DNA from 3 places in the Paracoccus simplex genome. Region 2 is predicted to be linked to each of the others. Evidence: riboswitches for the same ligand, from Rfam matches in the RefSeq annotation. Region 2 holds a riboswitch; each other region holds the start of a gene.
The links. A riboswitch is a leader RNA that binds a small molecule or an ion and turns the genes downstream of it on or off. The one in region 2 is predicted to bind cobalamin.

Region 1 (6,260 bases), on a different contig from region 2:
CCGGGAAGACCTCGACCGGGACATCCAGCCGCTCCAGCAGCCGGATCGCCCCCGGCGCGGTCCAGCCGCCGGCCAGAACCAGGTCGGGCCGGGCCAGGAAGATCTCCTCGACCAGGCCATGATTGACCGGCAGGCGCGACGCCGCCTCGGCCATGGCCGAGGCGGTGGGATCCTGCGCCAGATACGAGACCGAGACCAGTTGCCCCGGCGCCGCCAGCAGCATGGCAAGCTGGTCGGTGCACAGGTTCATCGACAGCACCCGGCGCGGCGGCTCGGCCGCGGCGGGCAGGGACAGGCCGGGCAGGGACAGGCCGGCCAGCAGGCAGGCGGCCAGGCGAAGCCGCCTTACCATTGCGCCGTCAGTCCCGCGTAAACGGTGCGGCCCTGGCCGTAATAGCCCCAGGCTTCGGAATAATCCTCGTCGAACAGGTTCACGACGCGGCCGGTCAGCCGGACATTCTGGGTCAGGTCATAGCCGGCGGCCAGGTTCACGGTCACGTAATCGGGCAGTTCGGTGGTGGCCGGAAGGTCGGGCCAGGCGGTGTTGAACCATTCCTCGTCGTAATTGCCGGCGACATAGCGCAGATCGGCCGTGACCGTACCGCGACCCTGCGCGAAATCGCCCGTGGCGCGCAGCCCCAGCCGGTGACGCGGCTGGCGGGTGATGGGCGTGTCGTTCTCGGTGCGGGCATCGGTATAGGTATAGGTTGCGCCCAGCCGCAGCCAGTCCGCCGCTTCGTATTCCAGATCGATCTCGAAACCCTTGCGGGTGCTGGTGCCGGCGACGTTCACCGAGGTTTCGCCGGCCCCGGCGATCATGTCCTCGACCTTGCTGGTGAACAGGGTCGCGCCCAGCTGGCCGCGGCCGGCGGCGAAGTCCAGATCGGCGCCGATTTCATAGCTGCGGCTGGTTTCGGGGGTCAGGTCCGGGTTGCCGTGATAGGTGCCGGGCGTATAACCGTAAAGCTGGAACATGTCGGGATTGACGGTGGCCTTTCCGGCCGCGGCGCGCAGGCGCAGGTCGCGCCCGGGCAGTTGCCAGGCGCCGGCGATGTTCCAGGTGGTCGCGTCGCGGAAATCCTCGTTGAAATCCCGCCGCAGCCCGGCCTGGACGCCGATGCCGTTGTCGAACTGCCCCTGATATTCCAACGCGACCGATTTGGTGTCGCGTTCAAACCGGCCGCCGGGTGCAAAGAAACTTTCGTAGCTTTCGCGCTTCTTCTGCAGGGCCAGGTTCAGCTTCTGCGCGGCGTCGCGGGCATGGCCGCCGTCCAGCGCCCAGGTGGCGGTATATCGGAAATCCCGCAGCCGCGAGGCATCGTCATAATCGGGCACGCCGGCGTCGAAATGATCGGTGGTCTGGTTCATCCCCCCGATGAAGAATCGGTTCAGCAACCGGCCAGCCAGTGCCTCGGCCTCGAGCCAGAGCGAGCCGTAGGTTTCATTCCGGTCCGCGGTGTGCGGCGTGTCGATCACATAGTCGTCGGGAGAAACGACCAGATCGAACCGGGATGCGTCATAGCCGTATTCCTGCCAGCTGCGCCGCAGGGTGAAGCCGGCGGTCACCGCCTCGCTGATGGTATAGGAACCGCTGAGGGTCAGGGTCTCGCGATCGTTGAACTCGGTATCGCCGCCCGGCGTGCGCGAGGCGTCCTCGCCATCGGTATGGCGCGTCGCGGCCGAGAAGCTGATCTGGCCGCGCTCGCCCATGGCGCGGACATAGGCGCTGGCGGCGCGGGTGGCCTGGCCACCGATCTCGACCCCGCCGCCATAGCTGAGTCCCGGGGCGGCGGCGCGGCGGGTGGTGATCGAGATCACCCCGGCGGCGGCATTGGCGCCGTAGATCGTCGATTGCGGGCCGCGCAGCACCTCGATGCGCTCGATATCCTCGGTCAGCAGGCCGCTGAACACATAGTCGCCGCTGCCGGGGGCATTGGCCTCGACCCCGTCGATCAGCACCAGCACATGGTTGGATTCCCCGCCGCGGATGCGGACCTTGGTCAGCGTCTCGCCGGTCGAGGTGACGGCCAGGCCGGGCAGGTCGCGCAGCGCGTCCTGGACGGTGACGAAACCGCGCGCCTGCAGATCCTCGGCGGTCAGGATGCTGTGGGCGCGGCCATAGGCGCTTTCCACGACCGGCGACAGGCCGCCGGACAGCACGACCGTATCCAGCATCACCGGCTGCTGCGCGTCCTGGCCCAGGGCGGCGGCGGGCAGGAGCAGGGCGGTGGCGGCAAGCAGGGAAACCCGGGTTCTGAACATTCCAAAGCCTTTCCAGCGCGGGGCTTGGCCCGCGATTTGCAGAACTGTCCTGCGGAAAGGCCAAGGGCAGCCCGGCCGCAGCACGGAGACTGTCACCTCTGCGGAACGGCCGCTTTCCGGGCGCGCCCCGCGCCGGGAATGGGTGATCGCTGCGGCAGGTCTCCTGGCTTGCGGATCATTGCTCGGGCCGGCCTTCCCGGGATGCCCCCAGTGGCGCCTGCGGCCTTCGCTCACCGCATACAGTTGCGGGGGCAGCCCCGGCCTTGCCCGGTCCGCGTCGCGGCCCAAGGCGCACCGATGTTCCCTTTTCATCCGGCAGCGCCGGAAACCGTAGCGGCCCCGCATTGCCGCAGCGCAGCCCGTCCTGTCAAGCGCGCCGTGCCGCTGCCGGTTGCCGGCCGGTTGCCGGCCGGGGCGCGGCAAAAGCCCCGTGCCTCGAAAAATACCGATCTGGCCGCAGCTTTTTCCCGCCCGGACCCGCCGCCCCGGCGACGGCCCGCCGGCGGCTGCGTCATTCCGCCGCTGCCAGCGTGGCGCGGATCGCCCGGGCCAGCCGGCGGCAGCCTTCCTCCAGCGCCTCGGGCGGGTTGAGGGTGAAGTTGATCCGCAGCGAGCGGCGGTCCTGGCCCTGGGGGTCGAAGACGCTCGAGGGCGAGATGCAGACGCCATGCGCCAGCCCCACCTGCAGCAGCCGGTCGGTATCCAGCCGCGGGTCGCGGGCCGTCGCCCAGACGAACATGCCGCCCGACGGCACCTGCCAGTCCAGATCGCCCGCCAGATGTTCGCGCATCGCCGCGCAAAGCGCGTCGCGGCGCGCGCGGTAAAGCGACAGGATCGCGGGCCGGATCCGCTCGGTCATGCCGCCTTCCAGCGCCCGCAGCGCCAGCATCTGTGACAGCCCGCTTGTGCACATGTCCGAGCCCTGCTTGGCGGTGGCCAGCGCCGCGATCATCGCGGGCGCCGCGACCACCCAGCCGATGCGCAGGCCGGGGGTCAGTTCCTTGGACAGCGAGCCCATGTAGACCACCGGCCCGGCATAGGGCCCGGGATGGCCGGCCGCCGAGAGGTCGAGCAGCCGGGGCAGCGGCGCCCCCTCGTAATAAAGCACGCCATAGGGGTCGTCCTCGATCAGCCAGGTGCCGGTTTCATGGGCGGCGGCGACCAGCGCCTGCCGCTCGGGCAGCGAGACCAGCCGGCCGCTGGGATTCGAGAAATTCGGCACGGTATAGGCGAACTGCGCGCCCTGCATCGCGGCGCGCGGGTCGTGGTCGTTGCGCTCGATCCGCATCGGGCGATAGCGCGGCACATGCGGCCGCCAGGCGTCCAGCGCCCCCAGATAGGCCGGGCTCTGCGCGGCGACCGTGCCGCCGGGCTGCAGCAGGACCTTGCCCACCAGCTCCAGCGCCTGCATCCCGCCGGTGGTGATCAGCACATTGTCGCGCGTCAGCCGCAAGTTCGCGGTCGAGCAGCGCGCCGCGATCAGGTCGCGCAGGGCCGGCAGGCCGGGGATCGGGCCATAGCCCAGGGCCTCGGCCGGGTGGCTGCGGATCACCGCGGCGGCCAGATCGGCCAGTTCCTCGACCGGCCAGAGCGAGGGTTCGGGCAGGCCGCCGCCCAGGTTGATCAGATCCGGGATCTGCCCGGCGGCCAGAAAGACCGAGGTCACGTCATTGGTCTGCGCGAGCCATGGCGCAAAGCCGCGGCGGCTGGCGGCCTGCGGCTGGGCCGGGGCGATGGGGGCGTCGGGCGCGGCGGCATGGGGGACAGGGGTATGGGGGGCAGGGGCATGTGCGGGCATGGCATCCTCGTGATCCTCGGCAGAGGATAACCGCGCCGACGGCGGATGTCCCTGCAAAGAGTCGCGAGATACTTCCACTTTGCGCTGCAATTCCCTATGAATTGCCATTATCATGGCGGGATTCACCATGACCGAGCTTGACGCGATCGACCATCGCATCCTGACCCATCTGCGGGCCGAGGGGCGGATCTCGATCCTCGACCTGGCCGAGCGGGTCGGCCTGTCGCCCACCCCCTGCGGCCGACGGGTCAGGCGGCTGGAGGAGGCGGGCGTCATCAAGGGCTATGCCGCGCGGATCGACCCGCAGGCGCTGGGGCTGGCCATCAGCGTGCTGATCGCCGTCCGGCTGGCCCGGACCGGGCCCGAGGACAATGCCGGCTTCCTGGCCGCGCTGCGCGACCGGCCCGAGGTGGCCGAGTGCTTCCTGGTGACCGGCAACAATATCGACTACATGCTGCGGGTGCAGGTCCGCGACATCGACGCGCTCGGTACCTTCATCCGCGACGTGCTGCAGCGCATCCCTGCGGTGGGCGAGACCTCGACCATGGTGATCCTGAAACAGGGGCTGGACTGAGGCGGCCCTGGCCGGCCCGGCTCGCTTGTATCCGCCGGCCATGTGTATCAGAACCGCGGCCAGTCGGGAGGATCGCGATGAACGCTTTGAAAAGGATCGGCATCGACACCTACATGCTGCTGCTGCTCGGCATGGTCCTGCTTGGCCTGCTGCTGCCGGCGCGCGGCATGGCGGCCGAGGCCCTGCGCATCGCGACCTTCTGGGCGGTGACGCTGCTGTTCTTCCTTTATGGCGCCAAGCTGGACCCGGCCTCGGTGCGGGCCGGGCTGCTGAACTGGCGGCTGCAGGGCCTGACCTTCGGCGCCACCTATGCGCTGTTCCCGCTGCTGGGCCTGCTCCTGGCCGCGGCTTTCGGCGGCGTGCTGGGACCGGAGCTGACCCTGGGGCTGCTGTTCCTGGCGGTGCTGCCCTCGACGGTGCAAAGCTCGATCGCCTTCACCTCGATGGCCGGGGGCAATGTGCCGGCGGCGATCTGCGCGGCCTCGCTGTCGAACATGGCCGGGGTGGTGCTGACGCCGCTGCTGGTGACGCGCATCCTGCATCAGGAAGGCGGCGGGGTCAGCCTGGACGCGGTCGAAAAGATCGCCCTCCAGATCCTTTTGCCCTTCGTGGCCGGCCAGTTGCTGCGGCCCTGGATCGGCGGCTTCGTCCAGCGCCACCGGCTGCTGACCATGGTGGTGGACCGCGGCTCGATCCTGCTGATCGTCTATTCGGCCTTCGGCGCGGGCACCGTGGCGGGCATCTGGTCCTCGATCCCGGCCCCAGGGCTGGTGCTGTGCTTCCTGGTGGTCAGCCTGTTCCTGGCGCTGGCCATGGCGATCATGCTGGGGGCGGGGCGGCTGTTCCGCCTGCCGCCCGAGGATCGGGCGGTGCTGTTCTTCTGCGGCTCGACCAAGAGCCTGGCCAGCGGCCTGCCCATCGCGACGGCGATCTTTCCGGCGGCGACCGTCGGCGTCACCGTGCTGCCGGTGATGATCTATCACATGATCCAGCTGCTGGTCTGCTCGGCCATCGCGCAAAGGCAGGCCCGCGCCCGGATGTGAGCGCGGGACCGGCCCCGCGGATCAGTGGCCCCCGGCCCGGATCAGCGGCACCTCGTTGCCCTCTGCGTCGAACAGCTTGCCGTCGGCATAGTAATCGCCATCGCGGAGCTGGGCGATATCCGCATAGCGGATCGTCCGTTCCGAGGCGGCGCCGAAGACCGAGGGCTGGTCGGAATTGCCGGCCGTCAGGTGGTTGAACAGCAGGTTCAGCGTGATTGCCATCAGCGCCGAGGAACTGATGCCGGAATGGAAGATGGTCTCGACCCAGGCCGGGAACTGGTCGTAGAAGCTGGGGATGACGATCGGGATGATGCCGAAGCCGATCGAGCTGGCGACGATGATCAGGTTCATGTTGTTGGCGTAATCCACCCGCGACAGGGTGCGGATGCCGCTGGCCGCGACCGTGCCGAACAGCACGATGCCGGCCCCGCCCAGCACCGGGCTGGGGATCGCCGCCACCACCCGGCCCATGACCGGCAGCAGCCCCAGCGCCACCAGGATCAGCCCGCCGGTCGCCACCACATAGCGGCTTTTGACCCCGGTGACCGCGACCAGGCCGACATTCTGGGCAAAGGCGCTTTGC
Region 2 (6,260 bases):
GACCGAGATGGAACAGGTCAAGCACCCGTTCCGCGACGGCATCAAGGCGCAGCCGGGGGTGGAATTCTAGACCCGCCTGCTGTCATCTGTGCGTCGCGGAGTTTTCTGCAAGAAGATCACGAGTGAGTGCAAAGGAATATTCAGACATGTTTTTGAGGCAAGGCTTTGTTGCGCTGCTGGCCATCTGCCCGGTCTCGGCGGCCTGGGCGGTGCCCGCCACCGAGGAAGGGGCGGCACGGCTGCGCGGCGTTTTCCAGACCTATTTCGGCGGCACCGCGGGGGTGGTCAGCGTCACCCCGCAGGGGGAAAGCTATGAGCTGAAGATCGACCCGGCGCCGCTTCTGGCGCAGATTCCCGCCGAGCAGGCGCAGATCAGCATCTCGGCCCTGACCTACCGGCTGACCGACAATGGCGACGGCAGCTGGGGCGTCAGCGAGGACCAGGTGCTGAGCTGGTCGGTGGTGGTGCCGAAGACCTTCGAGCAGAAGGGCTCGACCAGGATCGAATCGACCGGCATCTGGGATGAATCGCTGATGAGCTTCCGCGAGCAGCAGGCGGTGATGACGGATTATGTCATCGATTCGGTGCAATATGCGCCGCCGCTGCCGCCGCCCGCGCCCGAGGCTGGCGCCGCGTCCGAACCAATGCCCGAGGAGCCGCAGGTCGTGTCGCGCGATCACCAGCGCACCGCGCGGATGGAGATGTCCCTGAGCGGCGCGGCGGGCAAGGCCGGCGGCGTCGATCAGGCCATGCGCTTCACCGCCGAAGGGCTGGAGCAGACGCAGGACATCGTGATGATTCCGGGCGGTGAGCCGGTGCAGATCCGGGTCACCGCCCCGGGCTATGACGGCAGCGGCCAGATCACCGGCGCCCGCACCGAGGGCGTGCTGTCCCTGCTGGCCTGGTTCGTCGCCCATCCCTCGGAAGAGCTGATCAAGGGCTCGCAGGAGGCGCTGCGCGACCGGGTCAGCGCGGCCATGCCGCTGTGGGACGAACTGTCGATGGATGCGGCGCTGCGCGATCTCAGGGTCGGCACGCCGCTGGGCGAGTTCGGACTGGCCTCGGCCAGGCTGATGGTCGGCATGTCCGGGGTCACCGCCGACGGCCGCTTGCAGGAGCAGGTGGCGCTGGCGGGCCTCAGCGTGCCCGAGGGCGTGCTGCCCTCCTGGGTGGCGCCGATCCTGCCGCAAGAGGTGACGCTGGACTTCACCGCCTCGGAATTCGACCTGGCGGCGCCGGCGAAGATGCTGATCGAGGCGGTCGACCTGGCGGCCGAGGACCCCTTCGCCAAGCTGGATCCCGAGCAGGTGCAGGCGGCGCTGCTGCCGCAGGGCAAGGCGGCGCTGACACTCGCGCCCTCGCAGATCAAGGGCGATGGCTATCGGATCGACTATCGCGCCGATGTCGCGGCCGGTCCGGGTGCGGTGCCCTCCGGCTCGGCGCTGATCTCGGCGACCGGGCTCGACAAGGTCGAGGCGGCGCTGGCCGCCGCCCCGCCGGACGAGGCCGGCCAGCCGCTGATGATGCTGCGCATGGCCCGCGCCATGGCCAAGCCCGGCGCCAGCGGCGAGAATGTCTGGGACATCCAGATGCCCGAGGGCGGCGGCCCCGTCACCGTCAACGGCCAGCCCATGGGTCCGGCCACCTCGCAGCCCTGAACCGGGGGCAGCCCTGAACCGGGGGCAGCCCCGCCCGATGCGGCGGGGCTAGCGGCGTTGCCAGTCCGCCGCGGTGTTTTCCTGCCAGCCCGAGCGGTGCAGCAGCGGGGTGTCGTCGGTGAAATCCGGCCAGCCCAGACAGAGCAGCGCGCTGAACTCCCAGCTTTCCGGCACCTGCAGCAAGGCGGTGATCCGCGCCGGATCGAGGATCGAGACCATGCCGAGGCCGAGGTTGCGCGCCCGCGCCGCCAGCCACAGCGTATGGATCGCCATGGCGGTGGATTGCTGCAGCGTCCGGGCCATGGTGGCGCGGCCCAGATGGTGGCCTTCGGCCGGGTCGATCTCGGTCAGGACCGCCAGCCAGACCGGGGCGCGGTCCAGCCCCGCCAGCTTCAGCGCGTCATATTCCTGCCGCTGCCGGCCCTGGTAGCGGGTGGCGGCCTCGGCATTGCAGCGCAGGAAATCGGCGCGGATCGCGGCGCGCAGGCCGGGGCTTTCGACCCGGATCACCCGCCATGGCCGGGAATTGCCGACCGAGGGCGCCAGTTCCATTGCCGCGCGCAGCGCGTCCAGCAGCGGCTCGGGAATCGGGTCCTCGCGGAAATGCCGCACGTCGCGGCGCCAGCGCAGGATGCGGTCCAGGGCGGCACGGTCTTCGGCGCCGAACTCCATCACGGTACCGCGCAGATGGCGCTGTCGGGCAGGCCCTCGGCCCCGGCGCGGATGGCGACCGGGCGGTCGGGCACGGTCAGCTCGACGGCGAGGGGCCGGCCAGAGACGGTCAGCGGCCGGTGGTCGTTGGCGTTCAGCTCGACCCGCAGCCGGTCGCCGGGCTCCAGCGCGTCGAGATGCCGGGCCGGGCCGTAGAGCCGGGCGATCTTGGTGCCGTTCAGGTAAAGATGCGCGTGCCCCTCGCCCGTCCGGTGGGTCAGGCCGGCATGGTCGGGGGCGAAGCAGAAGCCCTGCAGCTGCAGGAACAGGTTCCAGCCCGAGACGCTGTCGGGTTCCAGCCGGGCCGAGGCGGTGGCGCTGCCGGCGGGCAGGTCGATCGGGGCGCCGTGGTCATGCGTCTTGGCCCCGGCGGCGGCCGCGCCATGGCCGCTTGCGCCATGGTCGTGGCCGTCCAGGGTAATGCCGTTGGCCGCGGCGACGACGAAACCCAGCCCGCCGCCGAAGATCAGGCCGATCAGCAGCATCGGGATCGAACGATCCATGTCTGGCCCCCGGTTCATGGAAGGGCCGGGCACGGTCTGTGCCCGGCCGGAGGAGTTTTCCGACCGGATCAGGCGGGCTGCGGAACAGCCGCCCGCTGACCCTCGCGCTGCCAGAACCAGCCGGCCAGCAGGCCGAGCAGCGCCCAGGCCATGGCCCCGGCCCCCAGCGCCCGGCCGGCGAACTCGGCCGAAAGCTCGGGCGGGACCGGGCCGGCATAGCTGCCGGGCTGCGGCGCGCCGATCAGATGCGGGGCCAGGATCAGCACCGCGGCGACAGCCCAGGCTGCCCAGCCCTTGCCAAAGGCGACCAACCACAGCGCCAGCCCGGTGGCGATGGCGGTGCCCAGCCACCAGATGGCGCGAAGCTGCACCTCGGCGGCGGCGACGCCCGGCACCTCGGGCGCAAGGCCGAAGGCGGGGGCGAGCTGCATGGTCAGGTAGCCGGCAAGGCCCCAGAGCAGGCCCTGCCGCGCGGTGACCGCATTGCCCTGCGATTCGGAAACCGCCATCAGCGCCACCAGCATCAGCCCGTAACCGGCATAGACCAGCATGGTGAACAGCACCGAGAGCCCGTTGCGGGTCCATTCGAAGGCGCCGAGATCCTGGTGCGCGCTGACGGGTTCGGCGCCGAAATGCGCCAGCTGCCCGGATTCGTAAAGCTCGGCATGCAGCAACACCGGCTGCACGAACCAAAGCTGCAACAGGGCGGCAATCAGCCCCGTTGCAGCGCCAGCGATCAATCCGCTGGTCAGGATGCGCGAGAACATGTCAGTGGCAGGGGAAGCCGGTGGCGTGACGCACGTCATGGGCGGCGTCATGCAGGGTCTCGGCCTGCACCAGCCCGGCCATGAAGATCAGCCCGAAGCCGATGGCGAAGGTGGCGATGGCGGGAAACAGCACCGAGGCGCGGCTGGCGCCGGCGGCGGTTGCGGATCTTGCGGTCATCCTTGACCCTTTCCTTTGGTCGTCCAACCCGACGACGTTGCGGTTCCATGCATCGGCAGGTCTCCTGGCTTGCGGGTCAAGGCCGACGCCCGCCTTCCCGGCCGGATGGCCAGTGGCATGATGGACGTCCGCTCTCCGCTCACAGTCGCGGGGGCGGCTGCGGATTTGGCCCCGGATGTCCAGGACCGCACCGCATTCCCTTTTGGCCCCCGAAGGGGCACCGATACGGCCATATGCTAGCCGCGATGCGGCATGGGCGGCAAGCGGAATCGCGGCGCGGCGCTATCGCATGGGTATTTGGCCAACGCAGAAGATGCCGGGGCAGGGGAGGGGGCGTCCCGGTCGCGGCCCGTGATCACGGTCCCGGCGGCCAGTCCAGATCGACCCAGACCAGCCGGTGCGCGGATGCCGTCAGCGCGGCCTGGGCCAGCGGCCCCTCGGCGGGCCAGACCACGCCCGCGCCCAGCAGCTTCAGGCCCCGGGAGGGCAGGACGTAATCGACGCGCAGATTGCCCGGCGGCTGGTCGTTCGGCCAGTCGCCACTATCCAGCCCCGGATCGCCCTTGTGGCCGTCATTCACCCCGCCCTTCGCTGCCGCGCCGCCGGGGCTGCGGGGCAGGGGGTCGGCGACCTGCGCCATGAGCCGGGCCAGCGCCTGCGGTCGCCCCTCGCTGTCCTCGGGGTCGAGGTTCAGGTTCCCGGCCAGCACGAAGGGCGCTTCGGGCAGGTGGTGCAGCCAGAAGGCCAGCTCGTCATGGTTGCGGCGGCCGTTCAGATCCTCGGGCCCGTCGAAGACCGGCGGCGTCGCGGACATGGCAAGCAGGTGCAGCGGCCGGTCCGCCACCGTGATCACCGCGTCCCAATGCGCGGTCGAGGACAGGCGGCGGATCGCCGCCACCGCCTCGGGCAGCGGCGGCATCAGATTGCCGGGCAGGTCGCGCCACAGAAATTCCGTGTAATCGGTCACCGGCCCGATGGGATGGCGCGACAGGATCGCCATGCCGCCCTGTCCGGTGAACGCACCGAAACCCTGCGCATCGTCGGCCGTGCCCAGCCGACCGTCGGCGTTCAGGTCCAGCCCGGTCGCCATGCCGGAATTCGGCCGCGCCGCGAAACGGTGCGGATAGTCCAGCCCCGCCTGCGCCAGCAGCGCGGCAAAGGCGTCCAGCGCCTCGCCGTCGAAATCCCAGTCGAAATCCGTCAGCAGCAGGATGTCGGGCCGGGTCTCGGCGATGACCCGGGTCACCGCCGCGACCTGCGCATCCCGGCGGCCGAGGTCGCGCAACAGAAGCCCCGGCCCGTCGCGCGACAGGTCGGGGCTGTAGGTGGCGATCCGCAAGGGGTCCGCCTGTGCGTGAACGCCAAGGGCGGCGATCAGCGCCGCCCCGGCCAGCGCCCTTATACCCAAGGGCGGCTCTGGGCCATCTGGGTCTCGAACGTGTCGATGGCGCCGGCCTTCTCCATGGTCAGGCCGATATCGTCCAGCCCGTTCAGCAGGCAGTGGCGGCGGAACGGGTCCAGCTCGAAGGGGAAGCTCTGCCCGTCCGAGGTGGTCACGGTCAGGTTTTCCAGATCCACGGTCATGCGGGCATTGGCGCCCTTCTTCGCATCCTCCATCAGCACCTGCACCACCTCGGCCGGCATGACGATGGGCAGGATGCCGTTCTTGAAGCAGTTGTTGTAGAAGATGTCGGCGAAGCTGGTCGAGATCACGCAGCGGATGCCGAAGTCCAGAAGCGCCCAGGGCGCGTGTTCGCGCGACGAACCGCAGCCGAAATTGTCGCCGGCGACGATGATCTGCGCGTCGCGCCAGGCCGGCTGGTTCAGCACGAAATCCGGATTCTCGTTGCCTTCGGCGTCAAAGCGCATCTCGTCGAACAGGTTCTTGCCCAGACCCGAGCGGTGGATCGTCTTCAGGAACTGTTTCGGGATGATCATGTCGGTGTCGATATTGACCAGCGGCATGGGTGCCGCGATGCCGGTCAGGGTGGTGAACTTGTCCATGTCTTGATCCTCGCAGAATTGACTTGGGGCGCGTGCGCCCGTTAACCGAGACCCGAGCGGCGCCTGGCGCCATGGCTATGCGGGTCTTGTAGATGTATTTCGGGTTTTCGAGTTTCGCCGCCCTGCGCGCCTGTATCGCGCGCGACTGGACGCCGCAGATGGGCGATCCCGAGATCACCGGCTGGCTGACGGTGCTCTCGTATCTTCTGTGCCTGTTCCTGGCGGTGAAGGTGCTGCGCCGCCGGCCGGCCGGCGCGGCGCGCGGGCTGTGGCTGGCAATCGCCGCGCTGATGGCGTTCCTGGCGCTGAACAAGCAGCTTGACCTGCAGACGGCGCTGACCGCCACCGGGCGCTGCATGGCCCGGGCGCAGGGCTGGTACGACAACCGCTGGCTGGTGCAGCTGGCCTTCATCGCCGGGCTGGTGCTGGGCGTGGTGAT
Region 3 (6,260 bases), on a different contig from region 2:
GGCACAGCGTCGAGAAGATCGAGCTGTAGGACCGCGCATGGACCGCCTCCATGAAGCTGATGTTCGACAGCACCGCCTCCTCATGCGGGGTCAGCGCATCGGGCATCATCGAGGGCGCGCCGACGGTGTTCTGGATCGTGTCCAGAAGCGTCAGCCCGGTGAACACCCGGATGGTCAGCGCGCGCTCGGCCGGCCGCAGCGTCGCCCAGCTCTGCACGTCATTCGACAGCGGCACCTTCTCGGGCAGCCAGAAGTTGACGGTCAGCCGGTTCCAGACCTCCAGATCCTTCTCGTCCTCCAGCCGGTTCCAGTTGATCGCCCGCAGGGGCGTGCGCATGGCCTGATCCTTCATCCGAAGAACCCCTTTTCATCGTTTCTCAAATACCCTCGGGGGCGTGGGGGCGGACAGCCCCCACCGCCAAGGCCGGTCACAGCGTGCAGGACACGCAGCCCTGCACCTCGGTGCCTTCCAGCGCGGTCTGGCGCAGCCGGATGTAATAGATCGTCTTGATGCCCTTTTTCCAGGCGTAGATCTGGGCGCGGTTGATGTCGCGCGTCGTCGCCTCGGCCGGGAAGAACAGCGTCAGCGACAGGCCCTGGTCGACATGTTCGGTCGCGGCGGCATAGGTGTCGATGATCGCTTCGGGGCCGATCTCATAGGCGTCGCGGTAATAGTCGATGTTCTCGTTCGACATGAAGGCGGCGGGATAATAGACCCGGCCGATCTTGCCTTCCTTGCGGATCTCGATCTTGGCCACGATCGGGTGGATCGAGCTGGTCGAGTTGTTGATATAGCTGATCGAGCCGGTGGGCGGCACCGCCTGCAGATTGCGGTTGTAAAGCCCGTGCTGCATCACCGATTGCTTCAGCGCCGCCCAATCCTCACGCGTGGGCAGGGTGATGCCCTCGAACACCCGCACGACATCGGCCGAGACCGGCAGCCAGTCGCGCTCGGTATATGTGTCGAAGAACGAGCCGTCGGCATAGTTCGACTTCTCGAAATCCTTGAAGGTCCGGCCCTTTTCCTGCGCCAGCAGGTTCGAGGCCCGGATGGCGTGATAGGCGACGGCGGCGAAATAAACGCTGGTGAACTCGACACCCTCGGGGCTGCCGTAATGAATGCGCTCGCGGGCAAGGAAGCCGTGCAGGTTCATCTGGCCAAGACCGACGGCATGCGCCTCGTCATTGCCGCGGCGGATCGAGGGGACCGAGTCGATCGAGGACATTTCCGACACCGCGGTCAGCGCCCGGATCGCCGCCTCGACCGTGGCGCCGAAATCCGGCCCGTCCATGGTCGCGGCGATGTTCAGCGAGCCGAGATTGCACGAAATATCAGTGCCCAAGTGTGCATAGCTCAGATCCTCGTTGAACGCGCTCGCCTCGTTCACCTGCAGGATCTCGCTGCACAGGTTCGACATGCTGATGCGGCCATGCACGGGATTGGCGCGGTTCACCGTGTCCTCGAACATGATATAGGGATAGCCGCTTTCGAACTGGATCTCGGCGATGGTCTGGAAGAACTCTCGCGCGTTGATCTTCTTCTTCCTGATGCGTTTGTCGTCGACCATCTCGGCATATTTCTCGGTGACCGAAATTTCCGAGAAGGGCATGCCATAGACCCGCTCGACGTCGTGCGGCGAAAACAGGTACATGTCGGCGTTCTTCTTGGCCAGTTCGAAGGTCACGTCGGGGATCACCACGCCCAGGCTCAGCGTCTTGATGCGGATCTTCTCGTCGGCATTCTCGCGCTTGGTGTCGAGGAAGCGCAGGATGTCGGGGTGATGCGCGTTCAGATAGACGGCGCCGGCGCCCTGCCGCGCGCCCAGCTGGTTGGCATAGCTGAACGAATCCTCCAGGAGCTTCATCACCGGGATGACGCCCGAGGACTGGCTCTCGATGCCCTTGATCGGCGCCCCGGCCTCGCGCAGGTTGGTCAGCATCAGCGCCACGCCGCCGCCGCGTTTCGACAGCTGCAGCGCCGAGTTGATCGAGCGGCCGATACTCTCCATGTTGTCTTCAAGCCGCAGCAGGAAGCACGAGATCAGCTCGCCGCGCGATTTCTTGCCGGCATTGAGGAACGTGGGCGTCGCCGGCTGGAAACGGCCGGAGAGCATTTCATCCATGAACCGCATGGCGAGGCCCTCGTCGCCGCGCGCCAGTGTCAGGGCGACCATGACCACGCGGTCCTCGTAGCGTTCCAGGTAGCGCTGGCCGTCGCGGGTCTTCAGCGTGTAGCTGGTGTAATATTTGAACGCGCCCAGGAAGGTCGGGAAACGGAACTTCTTCTGATAGGCGGCATCCCAGATCGCGCGCTGAAAGTTCTTGGAATACTGGTCCAGCACCTCGGGCTCGTAATAGCCCTCATCGACCAGATAGCGCAGCTTCTCGTCGAGGTTGTGGAAGAAGACGGTGTTCTGATTGACGTGCTGCAGGAAATACTGCCGCGCGGCCTTGCGGTCGGCGTCGAAGCGGATCTTCCCCTCGCCGTCGTAAAGGTTCAGCATCGCGTTCAGCGCGTGATAGTCCAGCTCGGCCTTTACGCCATCGTCAAGCATTCCGTCCCCCAGAATTCATGCAGCCCCGCCCGAACGCGGGAAATGTCCAGATCAGTCCCCGCCAGCTCGAATCGATACAGCACGGGAACGTTGCACTTGTCAGAAATCACCCGACCGGCCAAGGCATAGGTGGCGCCGAAATTCCGGTTGCCGGCGGCGATGACGCCGCGCAGCAGCCCCCGGCGGCCCGGGTCGTTGAGAAAGCGGATCACCTGTTTCGGCACCGCGCCCCGACCCGTACCGTCGGCATAGGTCGGGCAGATCAGCACATAGGGCAGGACGGGCGCCGGCATCGCGTCGCGGGGCGAGAGCGGGATGCGCCCGGCCGGCCAGCCGAGCCGCGCCACGAAACGCGCCGTGTTCCCCGAGGCCGAGGAATAATAGACCAGCCTGACCCCGGACCCGTCCAAGGTCCTTACGACAGCCGGCCGATCATGTCGGGGCGGAAACCGGCCCAATGCGCCTCGCCGGCGACGACGACCGGCGCCTGACGATAACCCAGCGAGGTGACCAGTTCCATCGCCGCGTCATCCTCGGTCAGGTCGACCAGGTGATAATCCAGGCCGCGCGCGTCCAGGGCGCGGGTGGTGGCGGTGCATTGCACGCAGGCGGGCTTGGAATAAACGGTGATGGTCATGCCTCTGCTCCTTCATGGTCGCGGCAAAGGCAGGCCGCGGCCGAAGGCAGCGCCCCTCCGAACCGGTCCGGCCCGCGCCCGCCGCGCGGTTTCGTCCTGTCGCGTCATGGCAGGTCTTCTGACTCGCAGGTCTCGGCTCGGCTGGCCTTCCCGGTTGCCCAGTGGTGCTCCAGCGTCGCTCTCCGCTTACAGCTGCGGGGGCAGTGCCGGATTCGCACCGGCTTCCCTCTTCGTCCCCCGGATCGCTCCGGGTTGACCATGACCCCGCCAATAAGCCATGGCCGGAAGGGCCGGTCAATCCATATCTAGTGGGAAAGGCGAAGTATCCCCAAATATCTGGTAGAGACCGGATTCCCGGCCTGGGGTTTCGGCGGCAAGAAACGGGGCTCCGGGCGGAGATTGTCCCGCCGGATTCCGGGCCGATCGCCGGCAGGGACGACCTATGCCGCTGCAAGACAAGACCATCATCGACGCCGGAGCCTCCAGCGCGTCAGGGCCGCGGCTGGGCCTTGCTGCTCGGCGCGAGAAACGGTTGCGGGATCGCGTCGCGCGGATCACGCCAGCTTTGTGGCCGGCAGCGCCATGCTGGCGGATGGCGGCGGCAATTCGATCTGCAAGACCTAGCCCCGGAAGCTGCGCCACAGGCTGATCGCCGCATCCGACAGGTCGCCCAGCCGCGCCAGAAGATGCTCGCGCTCCAGCGCCGGCGCGGTGCCGGCGCGGTCCAGCCGCTGCAGCAGCCGCATGATGCGGCGGCGATGGGTGCCGGTCATCGTCTGCACCGGATCGGCGACCAGCCCGGCAAAGGTGGTCAGGACCGAGGCGAGCATGGCCAGAACCACGCCGGTCAGCACCACCTCGACGGTGGACAGCTCGCGCGGGAAGGCGCCATACCACATGCGCCCGGCCCAGCTTCCCAGCGCGAAATCCTCGACCGCCTGCGTCTGCGCCCGCAGCTGCGCGATCGGCCCGGCCAGCGAGATCACCCCGGGCGTGGCGCGGTGGAACAGCAGAAGCCCCGAAAGCAGAACCAGCAGCGAGGTGGTGATCTCGGAGACCGCGTTGCGGGTCTCGGCATAGTCCGAGACGGCGCGGGCCACGGTCTCGGGCGGCGCCCTGGGGGCCAGGTCCTGTTCCGCCAGGTCGCCGATGAAGCCGGCCAGATCCGCCTCGATCCGCTGCGCCACGTCGGAGGTCAGGAAGATCTGCCGGCGCGCCAGCCAGTCGCCGGCCCGGACCAGCCCGATGCGCCGCAACAGCGGCGCGACCAGCCGCACCAGCAGGAACAGCGGCGACAGCATGACGTTGACCGGCGCGCGCAGCAGGTCGGGGCCAAGGGCATGGCGATGCAGCGCCAGCGTGCCGCGCAGACCATAGCGGGCGCGGACGAAGCGGCGGACCTCGGTCTCGCGCCGGGTCAGCGGGCGGGTGTCGGCGGGCTGCAAGGCCATGGGCGCGGTCCCTCGAAGGATCGCGCCCAATCTAGGCATCGCGGCCGGGCCGCTCAATGCCGAAGACTCAGATCAGCGTCACCAGCCCCAGGCCCAGGGTCGAGATGAACAGCCAGGCCAGCGCGCCAAGCGCCAGCGGCCGGATGCCCTTGGCGCGCAGCTTGCGGATGTCGGTCTCCAGCCCCATCGCGGCCAGCGCCATGGTCAGCAGGAAGGCGGTCAGGCGGACGACCTCGGCCTGCAGCGCTTCGGGCAGCGGCAGGGCGCTGTTCAGCAGCACGACCGCGACGAAGCCCAGCACGAACCAGGGGGTCGGCGCCGCGCCATGCGCCTCGCCGCCGCGCCGCCGGGCCAGCGCGCCCAGCACCAGGATCAGCGGCGCCAGCATGATGACCCGGCTGAGCTTGGCGACGGTGGCGGCCTGCCCGGCCTCGGCACCGTGCTGGAAACCGGTGCCGACCACCTGCGCCACCTCGTGCACTGTCGCGCCGACCCAGATGCCGTAATGCGCCGGGCCCATCGCCAGCATTTCGCCCAGCACCGGCATGGCCAGCATCGAGAGCGAGCCGAAGACCGTCACGCAGGCGATGGCATAGGCCACGTCCTCGTCCGAGCCGCGGGTGACGGTATTGGTGGCGATCACCGCCGAGGCGCCGCAGACCGAGGTGCCGGCCGCGATCAGCTCGGCCAGCCGCGCCTCGACCCCCAGCGCCCGCCCGGCCCATTTGGTAAAGACGAAGGTGGCGGCCAGCGTCATCGAGATCACCGCCAGCCCCGGCAGGCCGACCGCGCGCAGCTGTTCCAGCGTCAGTTGGAAGCCCAGCAGCACGATGGCAAAGCGCAGCACCCGGCGCAGCGAAAAGGCGATGCCCGGTCGCGCCGCTGCGGGCGTGCCCAGCAGGTTGCGCAGCATCATGCCCAGCACCATCGCCACCACCAGCGGGCTGAGCGCCGGGATGCCCGAGACCCGCTGCACCGCCGTCGCCGCCACGGCGATGGCGAAGGTCAGTCCCAGCCCCGGCAGGATGGCGCCCAGCCAGCCGGTGATGGCAGGGGAATTTTGCTGGCCCTGATCGGTCGAGGACATGGTTTCGCTCCTTTGTCTGTGATGCGGAACATGATCCTGATATGACGTTCAATCCATCGCATTGTATTTGCCATATCGTTCGATTTTTCTTATGAATGGCGCATGACCCTGGAACAGCTCCGCATCTTCCTGGCCGTGGCCGAGCGCCAGCATGTCACCCGCGCGGCCGAGGCGCTGAACCTGACGCAATCGGCGGTCAGCGCCGCTGTCTCGGCGCTCGAGGCGCGGCATGGCGTGCGGTTCTTCGACCGGGTGGGGCGGCGCATCGTGCTGACCGAGACGGGCGAGGCCTTCATGGCCGAGGCCCGCGCCGTGCTGGACCGCGCCGAGACCGCCGAGATGGTGCTGGAGGATCTGGCGCGCGAGCCGCGCGGGCGCTTGCGGGTCCATGCCAGCCAGACCGTCGCCAGCTACTGGCTGCCGCCGCGGCTGGTGGCGCTGCGCGAGATGCATCCGGGGATCGAACTGCGCCTGACGGTCAGCAACACCACCCAGGTCGCCGATGCGGTGCAGGAGGGCGGCGCCGATCT

Region 1: it holds a riboswitch for cobalamin, as region 2 does, so the genes downstream of both, ACFOMP_RS17660 (TonB-dependent receptor plug domain-containing protein) here and ACFOMP_RS15625 (CbtB domain-containing protein) in region 2, are expected to answer to the same signal.
Region 3: it holds a riboswitch for cobalamin, as region 2 does, so the genes downstream of both, nrdH (glutaredoxin-like protein NrdH) here and ACFOMP_RS15625 (CbtB domain-containing protein) in region 2, are expected to answer to the same signal.

Annotation. Positions count from the first base shown of each region.
Region 1 covers NZ_JBHRXE010000055.1:36,941-43,200, reverse strand. The annotation lists gene ACFOMP_RS17665 (ABC transporter substrate-binding protein) at 1-352, opposite strand, end outside; gene ACFOMP_RS17660 (TonB-dependent receptor plug domain-containing protein) at 346-2,262, opposite strand; cobalamin riboswitch at 2,399-2,610, opposite strand; gene ACFOMP_RS17655 (aminotransferase-like domain-containing protein) at 2,774-4,060, opposite strand; gene ACFOMP_RS17650 (Lrp/AsnC family transcriptional regulator) at 4,188-4,634, shown strand; gene ACFOMP_RS17645 (bile acid:sodium symporter family protein) at 4,712-5,677, shown strand; gene ACFOMP_RS17640 (nucleobase:cation symporter-2 family protein) at 5,699-6,260, opposite strand, start outside.
Region 2 covers NZ_JBHRXE010000043.1:99,915-106,174, forward strand. The annotation lists gene cobO (cob(I)yrinic acid a,c-diamide adenosyltransferase) at 1-70, shown strand, start outside; gene ACFOMP_RS15605 (hypothetical protein) at 147-1,658, shown strand; gene bluB (5,6-dimethylbenzimidazole synthase) at 1,707-2,330, opposite strand; gene ACFOMP_RS15615 (hypothetical protein) at 2,330-2,872, opposite strand; gene ACFOMP_RS15620 (CbtA family protein) at 2,941-3,639, opposite strand; gene ACFOMP_RS15625 (CbtB domain-containing protein) at 3,641-3,817, opposite strand; cobalamin riboswitch at 3,855-4,057, opposite strand; gene ACFOMP_RS15630 (endonuclease/exonuclease/phosphatase family protein) at 4,173-5,225, opposite strand; gene leuD (3-isopropylmalate dehydratase small subunit) at 5,216-5,821, opposite strand; gene ACFOMP_RS15640 (hypothetical protein) at 5,914-6,260, shown strand, end outside.
Region 3 covers NZ_JBHRXE010000004.1:88,603-94,862, forward strand. The annotation lists gene nrdF (class 1b ribonucleoside-diphosphate reductase subunit beta) at 1-352, opposite strand, end outside; gene nrdE (class 1b ribonucleoside-diphosphate reductase subunit alpha) at 429-2,555, opposite strand; gene nrdI (class Ib ribonucleoside-diphosphate reductase assembly flavoprotein NrdI) at 2,537-2,944, opposite strand; gene nrdH (glutaredoxin-like protein NrdH) at 2,971-3,192, opposite strand; cobalamin riboswitch at 3,284-3,468, opposite strand; gene ACFOMP_RS01490 (DUF6635 family protein) at 3,813-4,643, opposite strand; gene ACFOMP_RS01495 (YeiH family protein) at 4,711-5,730, opposite strand; gene ACFOMP_RS01500 (LysR substrate-binding domain-containing protein) at 5,833-6,260, shown strand, end outside.